One region of the Streptomyces sp. NPDC002209 genome, then DNA from elsewhere that is predicted to be linked to it. Evidence: riboswitches for the same ligand, from Rfam matches in the RefSeq annotation. Region 1 holds a riboswitch; each other region holds the start of a gene.
The links. A riboswitch is a leader RNA that binds a small molecule or an ion and turns the genes downstream of it on or off. The one in region 1 is predicted to bind thiamine pyrophosphate.

Region 2: linked by a shared signal. The riboswitch ahead of thiO (glycine oxidase ThiO) and the one ahead of thiC (phosphomethylpyrimidine synthase ThiC) in region 1 are both predicted to bind thiamine pyrophosphate.
Region 3: linked by a shared signal. The riboswitch ahead of ACFYXK_RS07300 (thiamine ABC transporter substrate binding subunit) and the one ahead of thiC (phosphomethylpyrimidine synthase ThiC) in region 1 are both predicted to bind thiamine pyrophosphate.

The regions. Positions count from the first base shown of each region.
Region 1 is NZ_JBIARX010000006.1:178,621-185,951, forward strand. It holds gene ACFYXK_RS14670 (LacI family DNA-binding transcriptional regulator) at 1-178, shown strand, start outside; gene ACFYXK_RS14675 (metallophosphoesterase) at 395-1,570, shown strand; gene ACFYXK_RS14680 (hypothetical protein) at 1,721-2,542, shown strand; gene ACFYXK_RS14685 (aldo/keto reductase) at 2,597-3,646, opposite strand; gene thiC (phosphomethylpyrimidine synthase ThiC) at 3,767-5,554, opposite strand; TPP riboswitch at 5,549-5,694, opposite strand; gene ACFYXK_RS14695 (YibE/F family protein) at 5,767-7,179, shown strand; gene ACFYXK_RS14700 (SsgA family sporulation/cell division regulator) at 7,230-7,331, opposite strand, start outside.
Region 2 is NZ_JBIARX010000001.1:322,491-329,821, forward strand. It holds gene metF (methylenetetrahydrofolate reductase [NAD(P)H]) at 1-671, opposite strand, end outside; gene thiE (thiamine phosphate synthase) at 792-1,442, opposite strand; gene ACFYXK_RS01525 (Rv2175c family DNA-binding protein) at 1,616-1,981, opposite strand; gene ACFYXK_RS01530 (NAD(P)/FAD-dependent oxidoreductase) at 2,062-3,282, opposite strand; TPP riboswitch at 3,385-3,497, shown strand; gene thiO (glycine oxidase ThiO) at 3,495-4,676, shown strand; gene thiS (sulfur carrier protein ThiS) at 4,673-4,873, shown strand; gene ACFYXK_RS01545 (thiazole synthase) at 4,879-5,673, shown strand; gene ACFYXK_RS01550 (GNAT family N-acetyltransferase) at 6,316-6,846, opposite strand.
Region 3 is NZ_JBIARX010000002.1:525,444-532,774, forward strand. It holds gene tsf (translation elongation factor Ts) at 1-30, shown strand, start outside; gene pyrH (UMP kinase) at 193-972, shown strand; gene frr (ribosome recycling factor) at 1,057-1,614, shown strand; gene ACFYXK_RS07290 (phosphatidate cytidylyltransferase) at 1,614-2,690, shown strand; gene rlmN (23S rRNA (adenine(2503)-C(2))-methyltransferase RlmN) at 2,849-3,961, shown strand; TPP riboswitch at 4,020-4,129, shown strand; gene ACFYXK_RS07300 (thiamine ABC transporter substrate binding subunit) at 4,215-5,318, shown strand; gene ACFYXK_RS07305 (ABC transporter permease) at 5,390-7,006, shown strand; gene ACFYXK_RS07310 (ABC transporter ATP-binding protein) at 7,006-7,331, shown strand, end outside.

The DNA of each region.
Region 1 (7,331 bases):
CAAACCGCGCCGCATCGGCACCGCCGTCGTGCAGCTGCTCATCGACGCCATCGAGGGGGTCGACACCGGGCGCCCCGTCGAACAGGTCGTCCCGACCGAGCTGATCGTCCGTACGTCCTCGCAGCGCAGGCAGCCCCGTACGACCGTCAGTCCGCCCCGGTCACCGGCCAAGGACTGACCGCCACACCGTGAAACCGGCGGGGCCGACGGCCCCGCCGAGGATTTCAACAACTCCCATTTCGGGAGAAAGCGGCAGGAACTATTGGTTCCGCCCAGGATTCACCACCCCTGGTGCGTCACAGAGCGCGAGCCGCATTCCTATGATGGGCGCACGACATCACGGACCCTCCGCCCCGGAGGTCAGGAGGGTCCGCAGGTGTACGGCAGCGCGACGGTGGTGGAGGGGTCGATGACTCAGGGGGCCGGTCAGGGACCCGCGATGCGGACGGAGACGCTGCGGGACTTCCGAGTTCCGGTCACCGAGCCCGCCCCGTACGGCGTGCCCGGCGGGCTTCCCGACGAAGCGCCCGTGTACGGCGAGTACCCCGCGTACTACGGGGAGGGCGCGCCCGTGCCCCCGCCGCCGCCCTCGGGCCAGGCACCCGCCACGGGCGGACCGGCCGACGGGGACGACCTCGGCGACGGCTACACCCCCACGCACCGCGATCTGCCGATCATCGGCCGCGGCGGGCCGGGGGACACCGTCCAGGTCCAGTACATCCCGCAGGAGCCCGCGGCTGCGGGCCCCGGGCCGCTGTACGTCGTCGGCGACGTCCACGGCTATCTGGACGAGCTCGTCACCGAACTCCAGGCGCAGGGCCTCATCGACGCCGACCGCCGCTGGTCGGCCGGCAACGCACGCATCTGGTTCCTCGGCGACTTCACCGACCGCGGGCCCGACGGGATCGGCGTCATCGACCTCGTCATGCGGCTCTCCGCCGAAGCCGCCGCCTCCGGCGGCTACTGCAAGGCCCTCATGGGCAACCACGAGCTGCTGCTCATCGGCGCCAAGCGGTTCGGCGACACCCCTGTCGCCTCGGGCGCCGGCACCGCCACCTTCCAGGCCGCCTGGCTCCTCAACGGCGGCCAGCGCACCGACATGGAGCGCCTGGAGGACGTGCACCTGCAGTGGATGTCGCGGCTGGACGCGGCCGTGCTGGAGGACGGCCACCTGCTGCTGCACTCCGACACCACCGCGTACCTCGACTACGGCGACTCCATCGAGGACGTCAACGACACCATCCACGAGCTGCTCAACCGCAACGACGCCGACATCACCTGGGACCTCTTCCGCAAGTTCACCAAGCGGTTCGCCTTCCGCGACGAGGAGACCGGCCCCCAGGCCGTACGCGAACTGCTCGACACCTACGGCGGCGGCCGGGTCGTGCACGGGCACAGCCCGATCCCGTACCTGCTGGGTGAGGTGGGCACCGAGGACGGCGACGAATCCCGCGGCCCGGAGGCCGTGACCGGACCGCACGTGTATGCGGAAGGGCTCGCGATCGCGATGGACGGCGGGGTCACGATGGCGGGCAAACTGCTGGTCGTGCAACTCCCGCTGAACGACTGAGGGTTATCAGAAGGGGGGTAATTTCAGGAAAGCCCCTGTCACGGCGTGGCATGGGCGCTCTACCATCGCCCTATCCGTAGCAGGCTCTCCTCCGTTTGTGCCGGCGCCCGGGTCTACGCGGGCAAACCGGTCCCCACGGAGCATCGGGGGATGCACATGAACAGCGCTCCGCACCTGCTGACCGAAGACCGACCCGAGTTCGACCGGCTCCTCGACGAGGCGCTGCGTACCGCACACGACCGGCCCGAGCTCGCCGCCCTCGGCGAACGGCTGAACGCCGAACAACTGCGCACGATGGCCGTCGGGGCCAGCGCACTGCTGACGGCCGCGGCCGCGGCCGAGTACGACCACTACGTGAAACTCCGCGGGGAACGGCGCGACGAGGCCCTGTCCACCCCCGGATCGGCGGGTGCCGACCGGAGTTCCGGGCAGGACGAGGGCGACGACGGCGCCGGGGTCAGCGCCGTGGTTGCGGTGCTCGCGCCGATCCTGGCAGGCACCGCGATGCTGATCTTCCTGCTGGTGGGCTACGCCCTGAAGGCGATCGAGCCCGAACCTGCCTTCGCCGACACGATGCTGACGGCGGGTTGGCTCTTCGGCGCGCTGACCGTGGTGTCCCTGCTGTTCGCGGTGATCGGGCTGCTGGTGACGGCCGTCCGCAACCGCGCGACGGAGGTCGTGGCCGAGGACGGGGCGATACCCGACGAGCTCGCGCAGGCCCGCGAGGCCTGGCGGCATGCCCTGCTGGAGCGGGGCATCCTGCCGTTCCTGCGGGACGCGCTGGCCGATCCGAGTGCGGGGCCGGTGTATCCGGCCCCGCGCACGCCGAAGGCCGGGCGCATCCCCAACCTGGGATACACCCGGCCCGACTTCACCAGCCCCGGATCCCCCTCACAGGGACCCCGGCCCGGCTACACGCCTCCGGACTTCACCAGCCCCGACTTCGGCGGCCCGGAGACCGAGTCGTCCTGACAGCCGCGGCGGGCGGTCCGTCCCTGTTTCACGTGAAACATCGCAGAACGGGGCCTAGCCCGCCGACCGGTCCTCGGGGGCCCGCCGCCGCTGCGCGGTGTCGGTCAGGGCCGTCGGGCGCCACACGCCGTCCGGGTGGTAGAGGTTCGTCCCCGGCGGCACGATCTCGTCGATCCGGTCGAGCGCCGCATCGTCGAGTACCAGTCCGGCCCCCTTGACCAGCGAGTTCAGCTGGTCCATGGTCCGGGGGCCGATGATCACCGAGGTGACTGCGGGGTGCGCGACCGGGAAGGCGACCGCCAGCTCGGGCAGCGTGCAGCCGATGCCGTCGGCGAGCTCGAGGAGCTTTTCCACGGCCTCCAGCTTCGCGATGTTGCCGGGGATCGCCGGGTCGAAGCGCGCGGGAGTCAGCGCCGCCCGCCCCGAGCTCATGTCGACGGGCCCGCCGAGCCGGTACTTGCCTGTCAGGAAGCCGGAGGCGAGCGGACTCCAGGTCAGTACGCCCATGCCGTAGCGCCGGGCGACCGGCAGCACGGAAGCCTCCACCCCGCGCGCGAGGATCGAGTACGGAGGCTGCTCCGTCCGGAACCGCGGGAGAACCCGCCGCTCGGCGACGTGATGTGCCTCGACGATCTCCTCGGCGGGGAAGGTGGAGCAGCCGAAGGCGCGGATCTTGCCGGCCCGCACCAGGTCTCCGAGGACCGAGAGGGTCTCCTCGACGTCCGTCGAGTGGTCGGGCCGGTGCACCTGGTAGAGGTCGATCCAGTCGGTGTCCAGACGCCGCAGACTGTTCTCGACGGCCTGCACGATCCACCGCCTCGAGTTCCCGCTGCGGTTGCGCCCCTCCCCCATCTGGAAGTGGACCTTGGTGGCGAGCACGACGTCGTCGCGCCGCCCCTTGAGCGCCTTGCCGACGATCTCCTCGGACTCCCCGGCGGAGTACATGTCCGCGGTGTCGACGAAGTTGATGCCCTGATCGAGTGCGGCGTGGATGATCCGGGCGCACTCCTCGTGGTCCGGGTTCCCCACCGATCCGAACATCATCGTGCCGAGGCAGTGTGCGCTGACCTCTATGCCGGTCCCACCCAGACTGCGGTATCTCATGGTCATGGGGCCGCACTGTAGGAGTTGAAGTGCACTCCAGCGCAAGCCGTTCCGGCCCCTGGACGCCGCTCCGGGGAGTCCCCTCCTCCTCCCCGGAGCAGCGCCACCGCGGCGGTCGGGTCAGTCCGCCAGCGGGAGGTACACCCGGTTGCCGCTCGCCGCGAACTCGGCGGACTTCTCCGCCATGCCCGCCTCGATCTCATCGGCCTTCAGGTCTCCACCGTGCTCACGGCGGATGTCCTGGGAGATCTTCATCGAGCAGAACTTCGGACCGCACATGGAGCAGAAGTGCGCGGTCTTGGCCGGCTCGGCCGGGAGCGTCTCGTCGTGGAACTCGCGGGCCGTGTCCGGGTCGAGGGCCAGGTTGAACTGGTCCTCCCAGCGGAACTCGAACCGCGCGTCCGACAGGGCGTCGTCCCACTCCTGGGCGCCCGGGTGGCCCTTGGCCAGGTCCGCCGCATGGGCGGCGATCTTGTACGTGATGACGCCGGTCTTCACGTCGTCGCGGTTGGGCAGGCCCAGGTGCTCCTTCGGCGTGACGTAGCAGAGCATCGCGGTGCCCCACCAGGCGATCATCGCGGCGCCGATGCCGGAGGTGATGTGGTCGTACGCCGGTGCGACGTCCGTGGTCAGCGGGCCGAGCGTGTAGAACGGCGCCTCCTCGCAGATCTCCTGCTGGAGGTCGATGTTCTCCTTGATCTTGTGCATCGGGACGTGGCCCGGGCCCTCGATCATGGTCTGCACGTTGTGGCGCTTGGCGATCGTGTTCAGCTCGCCCAGCGTCTTCAGCTCGGCGAACTGCGCCGCGTCGTTGGCGTCCGCGATGGAGCCGGGGCGCAGGCCGTCGCCCAGCGAGTACGTGACGTCGTACGTCGCGAGGATCTCGCAGAGCTCCTCGAAGTTCGTGTAGAGGAAGTTCTCCTTGTGGTGCGCCAGGCACCACGCAGCCATGATCGAACCGCCGCGCGAGACGATGCCGGTCTTGCGGCGGGCGGTCAGCGGCACGTACGGCAGCAGCACGCCGGCGTGGACCGTCATGTAGTCGACGCCCTGCTCGGCCTGCTCGATGACCGTGTCCTTGTAGATCTCCCAGGTCAGGTCCTCGGCGCGGCCGTCGACCTTCTCGAGCGCCTGGTAGAGCGGCACGGTGCCGATCGGCACGGGGGAGTTGCGCAGCACCCATTCGCGGGTGGTGTGGATGTTGCGGCCGGTCGAGAGGTCCATGACCGTGTCGGCGCCCCACTTGGTCGCCCAGGTCATCTTGTCGACCTCCTCCTCGATGGAGGAGGTGACGGCGGAGTTGCCGATGTTGGCGTTGACCTTCACCAGGAACCGCTTGCCGATGATCATCGGCTCGATCTCGGGGTGGTTCACGTTCGCGGGAAGCACCGCGCGACCTGCGGCGATCTCCTCGCGGACGACCTCGGGGGAGACGTTCTCGCGGATCGCGACGTACTCCATCTCCGGGGTGATCTCACCGCGGCGGGCGTACGCGAGCTGCGTGACGGCCTGGCCGCCACGGCCCCGGCGGGGCTGGCGCGGGCGGCCCGGGAAGACCGCGTCGAGGTTCTTCAGACCACCGCGCGGCGAGGTGTGCTTGATGCCGTCGTCCTCGGGGCGCACGGGACGGCCCGCGTACTCCTCGGTGTCGCCGCGGCCGATGATCCAGTTCTCGCGCAGCGGGGCGAGGCCGCGGCGCACGTCGGTCTCGATCTGCGGGTCGGTGTACGGCCCGGACGTGTCGTAGAGCGTCACGTCCTTGCCGTTGGTGAGGTGGACCTGGCGGACCGGCACCCGGATGTCGGGGCGGGAGCCCGCCACGTAGCCCTTGTGCCAGCCGGGCTGGCGCTCGGTCTGGCCGTCTGCGTCCTGGCTGACGGCAGGCGTGCGTGCGTCCTGAATGGTCATGAGACCTGATCTCCCTACGCCGGCATTACCCGGTAACAGGTTCGGCGGTCGACGCAGCCTCTTCCCGTACGCATGTGTGCTGCGCGTACGGTGATCAGCGCCCTCTCAGCCCGGTGCTCCGAGCTCCCGCGTTGTGCAAAGGTGCCCCCACGCTAGCGTCATTTGTGGCGTGCTGAACAGTGGGCCCCCTCAACTCTTGCGATGATCTGCCGGTGACGTCCTCGCCGCAGCCTCCCTCCAAGCCCACCGAGCCCACGGGTCACACCGACCACGCGCACTCGGCCCCCGGGCATGACCACGGCCCGTCCCACGGCCCGTCCCAGGGCCACTCCCACGGTCATTCCCACGGCCACGGACCAGCGGCGCCCGTCTCGAAGCACCTGCGCAAGGTCATCGCGGCCGTACTGATCCCCTTCGCCGCCGCCGTCTTCGTCGGCATGGTGGTGCTCTGGCCGGGCGGCGCCCCCGCCCACGAGCGCTCCGGGGTGGGCTTCGACCGGCAGACCCAGCAGGGCCAGGTCGTCGCGCTCGAACAGGTCGACTGCAAATCCGTGAACGCCTCGCAGGTGCCGCCCACCGGCAACCAGCCCTCCACCCCGGAGGGTCGCGAGGCCCAGGCCGCGCAGACCGGAGAGTGCAAGAAGGCCACCGTCGAGGTCACCACCGGACCCGACAAGGGCCGCACCTTCTTCGAGATCGTCCAGCCCGGCGCCCCACGGCAGTTGGAGGACGGCCAGGAGGTGGTCGTCGCGTACGCGCCGGATGCACCGCGGGATCTCCAGTACTCCGTGATCGACGTGAACCGCAAGCTGCCGCTGGCGGTGCTGGCCGCCATCTTCGCGGTGGCGGTCGTCGTCGTCGGCCGGATGCGCGGCCTGTTCGCGCTGATCGCGCTGACCATCAGCTTCGGCGTGCTGACGCTCTTCATCCTCCCGGCGATCCTGCAGGGATCGAACCCGCTGCTCGTCGCGGTCGTCGGCGCCAGTGCCATCATGCTCATCGCGCTCTACATGTGCCACGGGCTGAGCGCCCGCACCTCCGTCGCCGTCCTCGGCACGCTCGTCTCGCTCCTGCTGATCGGGCTGCTGGGCTCGGTGTTCGTCGACTGGGCGTTCCTGAGCGGCAACACCGACGACAACACCGGGCTGATCCACGGGCTCTACCCGGACATCGACATGAGCGGCCTGCTGCTTGCAGGCGTGATCATCGGATCGCTGGGTGTGCTCGACGATGTGACGGTCACCCAGACCTCGGCGGTCTGGGAACTCCACCAGGCCGACCCGTCGATGGGGTCCCGCGCCTTGTACCGTGCGGCCATCCGGATCGGCCGCGACCACATCGCCTCGGTGGTCAACACCCTGGTCCTGGCCTACGCGGGCGCGGCGCTGCCGTTGCTGCTGCTGTTCTCGATCGCGAACAGCAGCATGGGTTCGGTGGCCAACAGCGAGCTGGTCGCGGAGGAGATCGTACGGACACTCGTCGGGTCGATCGGCCTGGTGGCCTCGGTCCCGGTGACAACGGCGCTTGCCGCGCTGGTGGTTTCCGCCGACCGGCCGGGATCCCCGGCCGCAGCGGCGGCCTCGGGGCCGGTCCGCGGGGGCCGGGGTCGGCGGCGCAAGCGCTGAGAGACCCGGGGTGCTCGGGGGCCCGGGGCTGCTCGGCACGTCCGGTCCGCTCAGCCCGCGTTCTGTTCGTTCTGCCGCGACTCGGCCAGGATCCTGTCCAGCGCCTCGTCGAGGTTGTCCTCGAAGTCGCCGAGGTTGCGCTCCTGACCGAG
Region 2 (7,331 bases), on a different contig from region 1:
ACAACAGGCATGACCTCGGGGATGATCGGGGTCTCGCAGCCCGCCTTTTCGGCGCTGTCGCGCAGCCGCAGATAATTCTCCGGATCGAAGAACATCTGGGTGATCGCATAGTCGGCGCCCGCGCGGCACTTGTCCACGAAGTGACGGATGTCCGTGTCCCAGTCCTCCGAGCGCGGGTGCATGTCGGGGAAGGCCGCGACGCCCACGCAGAAGTCGCCGGACTCCTTGAGCAGCCGGACCAGGTCGGCGGCGTAGTGGACGCCCTCGGGGTGCGCGACCCAGGGACCCATGGGGTCGCCCGGCGGGTCGCCGCGCAGGGCGAGCATGTTGCGGATGCCGGCGTCGGCGAACTGGCCGATCACGTGGCGCAGCTCGGCGATGGAGTGGTCGACCGCGGTGAGGTGCGCGACGGGGGTCAGGGTGGTGTCGGCGGCGATCTGCTGGGTGGCCTTGACGGTGCCGCCACGGGTGGAGCCGCCGGCCCCGTAGGTCACCGAGACGAAGCTCGGGCCCACCGCCTCGATCCGGCGCAGCGCGTTCCAGAGGTTGCGCTCGCCCTTCTCCGTCTTGGGGGCCCAGAACTCGAAGGAGTACGACGGGCTCCCGGACGCCAGCAGGTCACGGACCGTGCGTGCACGGTCCGTACGGGTGGAAGCGGTACCAAGAGCCATACGGGCAGGTTAGACGCGGCTTCGCGGTCACCGAAGCCGTGTCCGCCTTTTGGACACGTTTTTGGACACCTCTACGGACGCGTTCGTCGACACGTACGGCATCCGCCTGCGCGCCGACGGCTACGCGGGGACGCGCTCCCGGACCCGCTTGGCCAGATCCGCGGCGGCCGCACCCGGGTCGGAGGCCTCGGTCAGGGCGCGGACGACCACGATGCGGGTGGCTCCGGCGTCGAGGACCTCGTCGAGGTTGCCGGCGTCGATGCCGCCGATGGCGAACCAGGGCCGGGTCTGCGCCAGCGAGGCCGTGTAGCGGACCAGCCCGAGGCCGGGGGCGTACCGGCCGGGCTTGGTGGGGGTGGGCCAGCAGGGGCCGGTGCAGAAGTAGTCCACGCCCGGCTCGGCGACGGCGGCGTCGACCTCGGACTCGGCGTGGCAGGACCGGCCGATGAGCACGCCGCCGCCGAGGATCGCACGGGCGGCGGGCACGGGGATGTCGCCCTGGCCCAGGTGCAGGACGTCGGAGCCGATGGCGTGGGCGACGTCGGCGCGGTCGTTCACCGCGAGGAGCCTGCCGTGCCGGCGGGCGGCCTCGGCGAACACCTGGAGGTGCTCGAGCTCCTCGCCGGCCTCCATGCCCTTGTCGCGGAGCTGGACGATGTCCACGCCCCCGGCCAGGACCGCGTCGAGGAACTCGGGGAGGTCCCCCTGCCGCTTGCGGGCGTCCGTGCACAGGTAGAGCCGGGCGTCGGACAGCTGGGCGTTCGCGGACATGGGTACCCCCCGGGGTGGAAGCGGGGGGGGGGGGCGGCCCCGCGGGGGGGGGCCCCGGGGGGGGGGGGGGGGGGGGGGGCGGGGGGCGCGGGGGCCCCCGGGGGGGGGGGGGGGGCCGGGCCCGCCCGGGCCCCGCCCACCGCGGATGGATCAGGCGGCTCGGGTCGCTCGGTTCAGAGGGCGAGCGCCTGAGCGCGGCGCTTCACCTCCGTGCCGCGATTCTCGCTCAGCGCCTGGACGGGGGTGCCGGGCAGGGTCGGGTCGGCGGTGAACAGCCACTCCAGCATCTCCTCGTCGGAGAAGCCGTCGTCGCGGAGCACGGTCAGCAGGCCCGCGAGGCCCTTGACGGTCTTGTCGCCGTCGATGAAGGCGGCGGGCACCTGCAGCGCGCGGTTCTCACCGCGGCGTACGGCGATCAGCTGACCTTCCTTGACCAGCTGGCGGACCCGGGTCACTTCGATGTCGAGCATCTCCGCGATGTCGGGGAGGTACAGCCAGGCGGGGACAAGGGCATCGATCTTTGCGTCAATCTCGGTCACGAGCACAAGCCTGCCACCTCGGACCGACACCCGGTACCCGAGCCGACCCGTCCGGGTCTGCGGGCCCTGCCAGGAGTGTCCTAGACCAGGGCCGATTTCAGCGGGGTCGCGGGGTCGCGGACCTTGGCGGGGTCCACGGGGGCGCCCGTCTCGATCAGTTTCCGGCCCTGGGCCAGATCCCTCGGCCGGCCCACCGCCAGGACCGCGACCAGCGCTCCGGCCCGGAGCCAGCACACCGACCACGCCGCCTCGGCGGGATCCCCGCGCCACATCACCTCGTCCGCCTCCGCGTGGTGCCCCGCGTACTGCACGAAGCGCCCGAACTGCTCCGACCAGAAGTACGGCACCGGGTCGTAGACCTGCACCGGGGCCCCCGCCACGATGTTCGCCGCGACGACGCGCGGCCCTTGCAGGGCGTTGTCCCAGTGGTGCACCAGCAGCCGCGCCCCGTAGCGCGCCGACGGGAACGACGCGCAGTCGCCGACCGCGTACACCCCGGGCAGGGAGGTCCGCAGGTACGCGTCGGCCGTGACCGAGCCGTCCGGGCCGAGCCCGACCCCCGAGTCCGCCAGCCACCGGGTCGCCGGCCGGGCCCCGATGCCCACGACCACCGCGCCGGCCGGCAGCTCCCGGCCGTCCGCCAGCAGGACCCGCCCGGACTCCACCGAGGCCACCTTGGCGCCGGTCAGCAGGGCGGCCCCGGCCTCCTCGTACCAGCGAGCCATGGGGGCCGCGACATCCGGCGGCAGCGCCCCGGCCAGCACCCGGTCCGCCGCCTCGACGACGGTCACCGCGCAGCCCGCCTCGCGCGCCGCGGTGGCGAACTCGGCGCCGATCCAGCCCGCCCCGACGACCACGGTCGCCGGCGCCCGGGCCAGCACCGGGCGCAGCCGCGCCGCGTCGTCCAGGGTGCGCAGCAGGTGCACGCCCGGGACGCCCTCGGACCCGGGCAGGGTCAGCGGTTCGGCGCCGGTCGCCAGTACGAGCACCTCGTACGGGACCGGTCCCGCCTCGGTGTCCAGCTCGCGCTCGGCGGCCCGCAGCCCGGTGACCTCCACCCCGAGCCGGAGCTCGATGCCCAGCCCCTCGAAGTCCACGTCGAAGGCGGAGTCCTCGGCCTTGCCGAGCAGCACCGCCTTGGACAGCGGTGGCCGGTCGTAGGGCTGGTGGGGCTCGGCGCCCAGCAGGGTCACGGGGCCGCTCCAGCCCTGCTCCCGCAGCGCGACCGCGGTCTGCACCCCGGCCATTCCGGCGCCGACGATGACGACGCCGCTCTGTGTCTGTTCCGTCTGCTCGCTCACACCGCCCAGCCTAGCGATCTGACGCTTCGTCAGGGGCGGCGCCCGGGAAGCGGCCGGGGAGGCAGCCTTACCCGGCCCCGGCGCCGGGGTTAGTCTGGCCGTCGTACCTATCGCGGGAGTCCGGGCGCACCGGGCTGAGAGGGAGGCTGGACGGCCTCCGACCGTACGAACCTGATCCGGGTCATGCCGGCGAAGGGAGGGGCTGGACGCCCATGCACTCATCTCGGAAGGGATCCGCCGGAGGATCCGACGTCCTCGTCATCGGGGGCGGGATCATCGGCCTGGTCACCGCCTGGCGGGCGGCCCGGCGCGGGCTGCGGACCGCGCTCGCCGATCCGCAGCCCGGCGGCGGCGCCGCGCAGGTCGCGGCCGGCATGCTCGCCGCCGTCACCGAGCTGCACTACGGCGAGGAGACCCTGCTGGGTCTCAATCTCGCCTCCGCCGGCCGCTACCCGGAGTTCACCGCGGAGCTGGCCGAGGCCAGCGGCGGGATGGACATCGGCTACCGCGCCTGCGGCACGCTCTCCGTGGCCCTCGACGCCGACGACCGGCTCCACCTGCGCGAGCTGCACGCCCTGCAGCGGCGCTGCGGCCTGGAGTCCGAGTGGCTCACCGGCCGCGAGTGCCGCCGCCTGGAGCCGATGCTGGCCCCGGGCGTACGCGGCGGCCTGCGCGTGGACGGCGACCACCAGGTCGACCCGCGCCGGCTGGCGGCCGCCCTGCTGGCCGCCTGCGAGGGCGCCGGCGTGGAGATCCGCCGGGCGAACGCGGAGCGGCTGCTCACCACCGCCGACCGGGCCGTCGGCGCACTGCTCGACGACGGTACGGAGCTGCGCGCCGACCAGGTGGTGCTGGCCGCGGGCTCGCTCAGCGGCCGGCTGGCCGGCGTACCGGCGGACGTGCTGCCTCCCGTACGGCCGGTCAAGGGGCAGGTGCTGCGGCTCGCGGTGCCCGAGGCGTACGCGCCGTTCCTGTCGCGGACGGTACGGGCGGTCGTCCGCGGCAGCCACGTGTACCTGGTGCCGCGCGAGAACGGCGAGCTCGTCATCGGAGCCACCAGCGAGGAACTCGGCTGGGACACCACGGTCACCGCGGGCGGTGTGTACGAACTCCTGCGGGACGCGCACGAGTTGGTGCCCGGCATCACCGAACTGCCGTTGACCGAGACCCGGGCGGGACTGCGGCCCGGCTCCCCGGACAACGCCCCGCTGCTCGGCCCGACCGAACTGCCCGGCCTGCACCTGGCCACCGGGCACTACCGCAACGGGGTGCTGCTGACCCCGCTCACCGGCGACGTGATGGCGGAGCTGCTCACCACCGGCGCGCTCCCGCAGATCGCCCGCCCGTTCACCCCGCGCCGCTTCAGCGCCGCACGTCAGGAGTCGTACGCATGACCATCTCCGTCAACGGCGAGCCGCGCGAGGTCGCGGCCGGCACCACCCTCGACGCGGTGGTCGCCATCCTGACCGCGGCCCCGTCCGGCGTCGCGGCCGCACTCAACGAGACGGTGGTCCCGCGCGGACAGTGGCCGCTCACGCCGGTGGGCGAGGGCGACCGGGTCGAGATCCTCACCGCCGTGCAGGGAGGCTGAGCGCGATGGCGGACGACGCTTTCGTCCTGGGCGGCCGGACCTTCTCGTCCCGCCTGATCATGGGGACGGGCGGGGCACCGAGCCTGGACGTCCTGGAACGGGCGCTGATCGCGTCCGGTACGGAGCTCACGACGGTGGCGATGCGCCGGCTGGACCCGACGGTCCAGGGCTCGGTCCTGTCGGTGCTGACGAAGCTGGGCATCTCCGTGCTCCCCAACACGGCGGGGTGCTTCACGGCGGGCGAGGCGGTGCTGACGGCCCGCCTCGCGCGGGAGGCGCTGGGCACCGACTGGATCAAGCTCGAGGTCGTGGCCGACGAGCGGACCCTGCTGCCGGACGGCGTGGAGCTGCTGGACGCGGCGGAGACCCTGGTGGACGAGGGCTTCACGGTCCTCCCGTACACGAACGACGACCCGGTGCTGGCGCGCAAGCTGGAGGACGTGGGCTGTGCGGCGATCATGCCGCTGGGGTCGCCGATCGGCTCGGGGATGGGCATCCGGAACCCGCACAACTTCGAGCTGATCGCGGAGCGGGCGGGGGTTCCGGTGATCCTGGACGCGGGGGCCGGCACGGCGTCGGACGTGGCCCTGGCGATGGAGCTGGGCTGCTCGGCGGTGATGCTGGCCTCGGCGGTGACCCGGGCGCAGGCTCCGGTCCTGATGGCGGCGGCCATGCGCGACGCGGTTTCGGCGGGCCGGCTGGCCCATCGCGCGGGCCGCATCCCCCAGCGCCGCTTCGCGGAGGCCTCCTCCCCGGCCGAGGGCCGCGCCGCCCTCGACCCGGAGCGCCCGGCGTTCTGAGGGGGGCGGGGGTACGGGGCTCATGGCGCGGGCCCGCCATCTCCCCCTCGCCCCCCCGGGGCGGGTCGGCGGCTGCCCACCCGCCCCCTTGTCTGCGGACCGGCGGGCCGGTGAGCCGCACCCTCCTGGACCGGATCAGAGAGGGTTCGGGGGCTTCCCGTCAGTCCCATCGTCCTTCCGTGTCGTGCCGGCCCGTCAAGGGCGCTCCTTCGTCGCGTCGCTGCGCGATGGCCTCCGGCCACCCTTGACAGACCGTCCCGCCCCGGAAAGACAAGGACTGCCGGGAAACCCCCAAAGGACGGTCAGGGGGGCAGGACCCACAGAAGCGGGCACCCCAGGGAAGCGACGACCTGTCTGCGGGCCGGCTGACCATGCATCTGGGTCGCTGCGCCTGCAATACAGGCCGAGGGCGACGGCACCCGCATGAAACGGCGACCAGATCGTCCTGCGGAGCACCGAAGCGCAACAGATCGCTACGCGCTCCTCATCTCTCAGCGTCCGCAGGCCGTCCGGGGTCGATAGCCAGTGCCTCCTCGGATACGCGTGAGCTGACTCGGCACATCCGGGACACCAGCAACCGCTGCCACGGGTCCACAGAAGTTGTGCCAGAGCCCGAGAAACGACAGCACCCCGCAGGCGGGGCTACGCAGTGGAGCGCCATTCCCCTTCGAGGCTGCTGAAGATCATGGAGTCTCGCCAACCGTCGCGGAGCAGCGCCGTGTCTCGCAGGCGTCCCTCATGCGTCATACCGATCTTGGACAGCACGCGGGAGGAGCCGAGATTCCTCGGGTCGCAGGTGGCGTGGATCCGATGGAGCCCCAGCTCGCCGAACCCGTGCGCGAGCAGCTGCCGGCCTATTTCCGTGCCGATGCCCTGCCCCCATACCCGGGGATGCACGATGTATGAGATCTCGCCCTGGCGCTGCTTATGGCTGCGGACATGCAGCTCACCCATGCCCACCACGTCCCGCCCGACGCGGGCGACGTAGGGGAACCGGCGCTGAGGGGTACCCGACCAGGCCTTGACCGCAGAGTCCACGAAGTCCTGCGTCTGGACCTCTGTGTTCGGCCCCCAGGACTGATAGCGGCACACCTCCGGGAGGCACGCCCACGAGTGAACGGCCGGCCAGTCCTCCAAAACGATCTTGTCCAAGGTTACCGAGTGCTGACTCATAGGGCGATCATGAACGGGGCGCCGCGCGAAGATCAAGATCAGGGAGCCCGTCACGCTTCACTGACGGCCATGCGGGCAGGAAGGTCCGGTGCTGGCAGTTCTCGTGAACACTGCAAGGCACTCCCTGGCCGAGTGCGCCTCCCCAACCGACGTCGAATTGCTGCTCCTTCTCGTGGACAGAGCCAAGGAGCCGATGCCGCACGTATGCGTACTGCTCAGCCATCGGTCGACTCTCCCCCGCTGACGGCGCCAGGAGCGGCTTGTGCCCGACCCGCGACGGCCCATGGCCGCTTGGCCGGGCGAAGCGCGTAGCGATCTGCCGCGCCCGGGGCTCTGGCCGGTGCCCTGGTCACGGTTTCGTGCGGTGTGGCCTCCCCTTGGCCCGGAATGCGACCGGAATAGGCCGAATGTCAGGCCGGGCTGAGCGGAGACCGCGCGCACAGCCCTGAGGTGCCCGCTTCTGTGGGTCCTGCCCCCCTGACCGT
Region 3 (7,331 bases), on a different contig from region 1:
CGCTTCTCGCGCATCAAGGTCGGCATCTGAGTCCGTCCGTACACGACGGACACCGGACCCCGGTAGGGTCTGAAGCAGTCGTCCGCCCGCGCGCGGAACGACCGCAGATCTGACGAGGAGGCCATTGCCGTAGAGGGAACCGCGAGGACCCACCGGCAATGGCCTTCTTCGTATGTGCACGAGGAGATCTCCATGAATCAGGGCGTGGACCCCCACACCGCTTCCGACGACAAGAGCGACCACGACAAGAAGGGCCGCCGCTTCATGCTGAAGCTGTCGGGCGAAGCCTTCTCCGGTGGTGGAGGACTGGGCGTCGACCCCGACGTCGTCCATGCCATCGCGCGCGAAATCGCCGCGGTGGTCCGTGACGGCGCGGAGATCGCCGTCGTGATCGGCGGCGGAAACTTCTTCCGCGGCGCCGAACTGCAGCAGCGGGGCATGGACCGTGCGCGGTCCGACTACATGGGCATGCTCGGCACCGTCATGAACTGCCTCGCCCTCCAGGACTTCCTGGAGAAGGAAGGCATCGACTCCCGCGTGCAGACCGCCATCACCATGGGCCAGGTGGCGGAGCCGTACATCCCGCTGCGCGCCGTACGCCACCTGGAGAAGGGCCGCGTCGTCATCTTCGGCGCCGGCATGGGCATGCCGTACTTCTCCACCGACACCACGGCCGCCCAGCGCGCCCTGGAGATCGACGCCGAGGCCCTGCTCATGGGCAAGAACGGCGTCGACGGGGTCTACGACTCCGACCCGAAGAAGAACCCCGACGCGGTGAAGTTCGACGCGCTGGAGTACGGCGAGGTGCTCTCCCGCGACCTCAAGGTCGCCGATGCCACCGCCATCACGCTGTGCCGCGACAACAAGCTGCCGATCCTGGTCTTCGAGCTGCTCGCCGAGGGCAATATCGCCCGCGCCGTCAAGGGTGAGAAGATCGGCACGCTCGTGAGCGACCAGGGCACCCGGGCCTGAGCGTCCCGACGCCGGGCCCGGCCCCCCGGGCCGAGCCCGCCCCGCCCGCCTGAACCATCCAAATCTGACATGCAGGAGCACGTGGTGATCGAAGAAATCCTCCTCGAGGCCGAGGAGAAGATGGAGAAGGCCGTCGTCGTCGCCAAGGAAGACTTCGCCGCGATCCGCACCGGTCGTGCGCACCCGGCGATGTTCAACAAGATCGTGGCGGACTACTACGGCGCCATCACGCCCATCAACCAGCTCGCGTCCTTCTCGGTGCCCGAGCCGCGCATGGCGATCGTGACCCCGTTCGACAAGAGCGCCCTGCGCAACATCGAGCAGGCCATCCGCGACTCCGACCTGGGCGTCAACCCCAGCAACGACGGCAATATCATCCGGGTGACCTTCCCCGAGCTGACGCAGGACCGCCGCAAGGAGTACATCAAGGTCGCGCGCACCAAGGCCGAGGACTCCAAGGTCTCGATCCGCTCCATCCGCCGCAAGGCGAAGGACGCCCTCGACAAGCTCGTCAAGGACAAGGAGTCCGGCGAGGACGAGGTGCGCCGCGCGGAGAAGGAGCTCGACGACACCACCGCGAAGTACGTCGCGCAGGTCGACGAGCTGCTCAAGCACAAGGAAGCCGAGCTCCTCGAGGTCTGATGAACGACTCTCCCTGGGCCACGGAGCAGGTTCCGGCGGGTCCCGCATACGATGCGCTGGTGGGCCCGCACACTCGGCCCATGCCCATCGTGCCCGATGCCGCCGGCCGTGACTTCGACGACCGGGAAGCACGCGATCGGGGGGCCGCCGCCGACGGCGGCCCCCCGTTCCGCGCCGAGACGCCGCCGCAGGAGCCCATGCCCAGCCCCCCGCCTCCGCCCTCGCAGGCACCGCAGGACGCCTCGCCCCCGCCGCAGAAGAAGCGGGCGGGGCGAGACCTGCGTGCCGCCATAGGGGTCGGCGTCGGCCTCGGTGCGGTGATCTTCGCTTCGCTGTTCATCGTGAAGGCGGTCTTCGTCGGCGTCATCGTCGTCGCGGTCGTCGTGGGCCTGTGGGAGCTCACCTCCCGGCTCCAGGAGAAGAAGGGCATCAAGGCGCCGCTCGTCCCGCTCGCGGTCGGCGGCGCCGCCATGGTCATCGCCGGATACGTCCGCGGGGCCGAGGGTGCCTGGGTGGCCATGGCCCTGACCGCGCTGGCGGTCCTGGTCTGGCGGATGACCGAACCGCCCGAGGACTACCTCAAGGACGTCACCGCGGGCGTCTTCGCGGCGTTCTACGTGCCGTTCCTGGCCACCTTCGTCGCGATGCTGCTCACCGCCGACGACGGTCCGGAGCGCGTGGTCACCTTCCTGCTGCTGACCGTGGTCAGCGACACCGGGGCCTACGCGGTGGGCTGGCGCTTCGGCAAGCACAAGCTGGCGCCGCGCATCAGCCCCGGCAAGACCCGCGAGGGACTGTTCGGCGCGGTGGCCTTCGCGATGGCGGCCGGCGCGCTGTGCATGGAGTTCCTGATCGACGGGGGCGCCTGGTGGCAGGGCCTGCTGCTCGGTCTCGCCGTCGCGGTCAGCGCCACGCTGGGCGACCTCGGCGAGTCGATGATCAAGCGGGACCTGGGCATCAAGGACATGGGCACGCTGCTGCCGGGCCACGGCGGCATCATGGACCGGCTCGACTCCCTGCTGCCGACCGCCCCGGTGGTGTGGCTGCTGCTGGCGGCCTTCGTCGGCACGGGCTGAAACCCGCTCCGCGGGTTCCGGCCGGCGGGCGGTTCACCAGGGGACCCCGCCGAGCCGGGCCGACGTACGTACGAAGGCTTCGGGTGGGTCCGGGCGGTTACTCTTGAAAGGCGCGCTGCTTCTGCGGCGCGCCTTTCGTCTTACGAGGAGTACCTGCCATGGCCCGCCCCGTTCCGGGAGAGCTCACCTTCGTCGCCCCTCGCGGAGCCAAGAAGCCGCCCCGGCACCTTGCCGACCTCACGCCCGAGGAGCGGCGCGAGGCGGTCGCCGCGATCGGTGAGAAGCCCTTCCGGGCCAAGCAGCTCTCGCAGCACTACTTCGCCCGGTACGCGCACGACCCGGCCGAGTGGACCGACATTCCGGCGGGCTCCCGCGAGAAGCTCCAGCAGGAGCTGCTCCCCGAGCTGATGAACGTCATCCGGCACATCTCGTGCGACGACGACACCACCCGCAAGACCCTGTGGAAGCTGCACGACGGCACGCTCGTCGAGTCCGTGCTGATGCGCTACCCCGACCGGGTCACCATGTGCATCTCCTCGCAGGCCGGCTGCGGCATGAACTGCCCGTTCTGCGCCACCGGCCAGGCGGGCCTGGACCGCAACCTGTCCACGGCCGAGATCGTCCACCAGATCGTCGACGGCATGCGCGCGCTGCGCGACGGCGAGGTCCCCGGCGGACCGGCCCGGCTGTCCAACATCGTCTTCATGGGCATGGGCGAGCCGCTGGCCAACTACAAGCGGGTCGTCGGCGCCATCCGCCGCCTCACCGACCCCGAGCCCGACGGCCTGGGCCTGTCGCAGCGCGGCATCACCGTCTCCACCGTCGGCCTGGTCCCGGCGATGCTCCGGTTCGCCGACGAGGGCTTCAAGTGCCGCCTCGCGGTCTCGCTGCACGCGCCGGACGACGAGCTGCGCGACACCCTCGTCCCCGTGAACACCCGCTGGAAGGTCCGTGAGGTCCTCGACGCGGCGTGGGAGTACGCCGAGAAGTCCGGCCGCCGGATCTCCATCGAGTACGCGCTGATCCGCGACATCAACGACCAGGCCTGGCGCGGCGACCTGCTGGGCCGACTACTCAAGGGCAAGCGTGTCCACGTCAACCTGATCCCGTTGAACCCGACGCCGGGCTCGAAGTGGACCGCCTCGCGTCCCGAGGACGAGAAGGCCTTCGTCGAGGCCATCGCCCGCCACGGCGTGCCGGTGACCGTCCGTGACACCCGCGGCCAGGAAATCGACGGCGCGTGCGGCCAGCTCGCGGCCTCGGAGCGCTAGCCTGCGGTTTTCGCGGGCCCGATTCGGCCACGGGGTACCCTGTGGCCGAACCAATTGCATATTCCGACAGGGGAGCGCCACAGCGCTGAGAGTGCGGTATCCGTCATCCGCAGACCCTCTGAACCTCGCCCCGGTCATTCGGGGTAGGAAGTTCGGTCATCACTCAAGCTGTTGCGCCCTGCCCGGCGACCGCTCGCACTGAGCGCCGGGCAGGGCCGCGTCTTCTCCTGGACATCCCAGGAGGAATTCACCAGTGAGCACCACCAAGAAGTTCGCGGGCGCAGCGCTCGCGGCCGCGCTCGGCGTCGCCACGCTCAGCGCGTGCGGCGGCGGCGACGCCAAGGACAAGTCCGCGGGCGGCGCGAGCGAGGCGCCGAAGTCCAAGACGGTCACGCTCGTCTCCCACGACTCCTTCAACGTGACCGACACGGTCCTCAAGGAGTTCGAGCAGCAGAGCGGCTACACCGTCAAGGTCCTGAAGTCCGGGGACGCGGGCGCCGCCCTCAACCAGGAGATCCTCACCAAGGGCTCCCCGCGCGGCGACGTCTTCTTCGGTGTCGACAACACGCTCCTCTCGCGCGCCCTCGACAACGGGATCTTCACGCCGTACGAGGCCAAGGGCCTGGCCGACGTGAAGCCCGAGTACGTGCTCGACAAGGAGCACCGGGTCACCCCGATCGACTCCGGCGACATCTGCGTCAACTACGACAAGGCGTACTTCGCCGACAAGAAGCTCGCCCCGCCGCAGACGCTCGACGACCTGATCAAGCCGGAGTACAAGAACCTGCTGGTCACCGAGAACGCGGCGACCTCCTCGCCGGGCCTCGGCTTCCTCCTCGCCTCCGTCGGCAAGTACGGCGAGGAAGGCTGGAAGGACTACTGGAGCAAGCTCAAGGCCAACGGCGTCGAGGTCGTCGACGGCTGGGAGCAGGCCTACAACGAGCGCTTCTCGGGCTCGGCGGGCGGCAAGAAGGCCAAGGGCGACCGGCCGCTGGTCGTCTCGTACGCCTCCAGCCCGCCGGTCGAGGTCCTGTACGGCGAGCCGCAGCCGGCCGAGGCCCCCACGGGCGTGGCCACCGGCACCTGCTTCCGCCAGGTCGAGTTCGCGGGCCTGCTCAAGGGCGCGAAGAACGAGGAGGGCGGCAAGGCGCTCCTGGACTTCCTGGTGAGCAAGAAGTTCCAGGAGGACATGCCGCTGCAGATGTTCGTGAACCCGGTGGTCAAGGACGCGAAGCTGCCGGAGCTGTTCACGAAGCACGGCGTGGTCATCGAGAAGCCGGAGAACGTGGCTCCCGAGACCATCGCCAAGAACCGTGAGCAGTGGGTCAAGGCATGGTCCTCGCTCGTCGTGAAGTAGGACGCGAGGGCGCACGCGAGGGCACTCCTGCGAAGGAGGGCGTACGCGGTACGGCCGTCAGGCTCGCCCTGATGGCCGTACCGCTCGCCTTCTTCGGGCTGTTCTTCGCCTATCCCGTCGCCGCGATCGTCGGCCGCGGGATCAAGACCGACGAGGGCTGGCAGTTCGGCCGCATCGGCGAGGTGCTGAGCCGGCCCGACATCGCCGACGTGCTCTGGTTCACCACCTGGCAGGCGCTCGCGTCCACGGCGCTCACGCTCCTGATCGCGCTCCCCGGCGCGTACGTCTTCGCGCGCTTCGAGTTCCCCGGCAAACAACTGCTGCGTGCGGTGGTCACGGTCCCGTTCGTGCTGCCGACCGTGGTGGTCGGCACGGCCTTCCTGGCACTGGTCGGGCGGGGCGGGCTGCTGGACGAGCTGTGGGGCGTCCGGCTGGACACCACCGTGTGGGCGATCCTGCTCGCGCACGTCTTCTTCAACTACGCCGTCGTCGTACGGACGGTCGGCGGACTCTGGGCGCAGCTCGACCCGCGCCAGGAGGAGGCCGCCCGGGTGCTGGGCGCCGGGCGGTTCGCCGCCTGGCGGCGGGTGACGCTGCCCGCGCTCGGGCCGGCCGTGGCCGCCGCCTCGCTGATGGTGTTCCTGTTCACCTTCACCTCCTTCGGCGTCGTGCAGATCCTGGGCGGGCCCTCGTACGCCACCCTCGAGGTGGAGGTCTACCGGCAGACCGCGCAGCTGCTGGACCTGTCGACGGCCGCCGTCCTCACGATGGTGCAGTTCGTGGCGGTCGGACTCATCCTCGGCATTCATGCCTGGACCGTGCGCAGGCGCGAGACGGCGCTGCGGCTGGTGGACCCGGCGCGGACCGCACACCGGCCGAGCGGGCCGGGGCAGCGCGCCCTGCTGGGCGGGGTGCTGCTGACGGTGGCGCTGCTGATCGTGGCCCCGCTGCTGGTGCTGGTGGAACGGTCCTTCGACGGCCCCGGCGGGTACGGGTTGCGCTTCTACCGGGCGCTCCAGGACGCGGGCGCCGGTGGCGGAACGTTCCTGGTGCCCCCGCTGGAGGCGATCTGGAACTCCTTGCAGTACGCGCTCGCCGCCACCGCCATCGCCCTGCTCATCGGGGGGCTCGCGGCCGCGGCACTGACCCGGCGCGGGGGGCGGTTCGTGCGCGGGTTCGATGCGCTGCTGATGCTTCCGCTGGGTGTTTCGGCGGTCACCGTCGGCTTCGGCTTCCTGATCACCCTGGACGAGCCGCCGCTGGACCTGCGGACCTCGTGGATCCTGGTGCCGCTGGCCCAGGCGCTGGTGGGCGTGCCGTTCGTCGTACGGACGATGCTGCCGGTGCTGCGCGCGGTCGACGGGCGGCTGCGCGAGGCCGCCGCCGTGCTCGGGGCGTCCCCGCTGCGGGCCTGGCGGGAGGTGGACCTGCCGCTGGTGCGGCGGGCACTGCTGATCGCGGCCGGGTTCGCCTTCGCCGTCTCGCTGGGGGAGTTCGGCGCGACCGTCTTCATCGCGCGGCCCGACCGTCCGACGCTGCCGGTGGCCGTGGCGCGGTTGCTGGGGCGGGCCGGTGAGCTCAACTACGGGCAGGCGATGGCCCTGAGCACGATTCTGATGCTGGTGTGCGCGGTGTCCCTGCTGGTGCTGGAGCGGCTGCGCCCCGACAAGACCTCGGGAGAGTTCTGATGACGTTGCTCGAACTGGCCGGGGTGTCGGTCCGCTTCGGCGAGCGTGCCGTCGTCGACGCGGTCGACCTGGAGGTCGCCGAGCACGAGATCGTGTGCGTGCTCGGGCCGAGCGGGAGCGGCAAGTCCACCCTGCTGCGGGTCGTCGCCGGGCTCCAGCCGGTCTCCGCCGGGCGGGTCCTGCTCGGCGGCGCGGACCAGGTGCGGGTGCCGGTGCACCGGCGCGGGGTCGGCCTGATGTTCCAGGACCACCAGCTGTTCCCGCACCGGGACGTGGGCGGCAACGTCGCGTTCGGGCTGCGCATGGGGGGCTCCGGCCGGGGGTC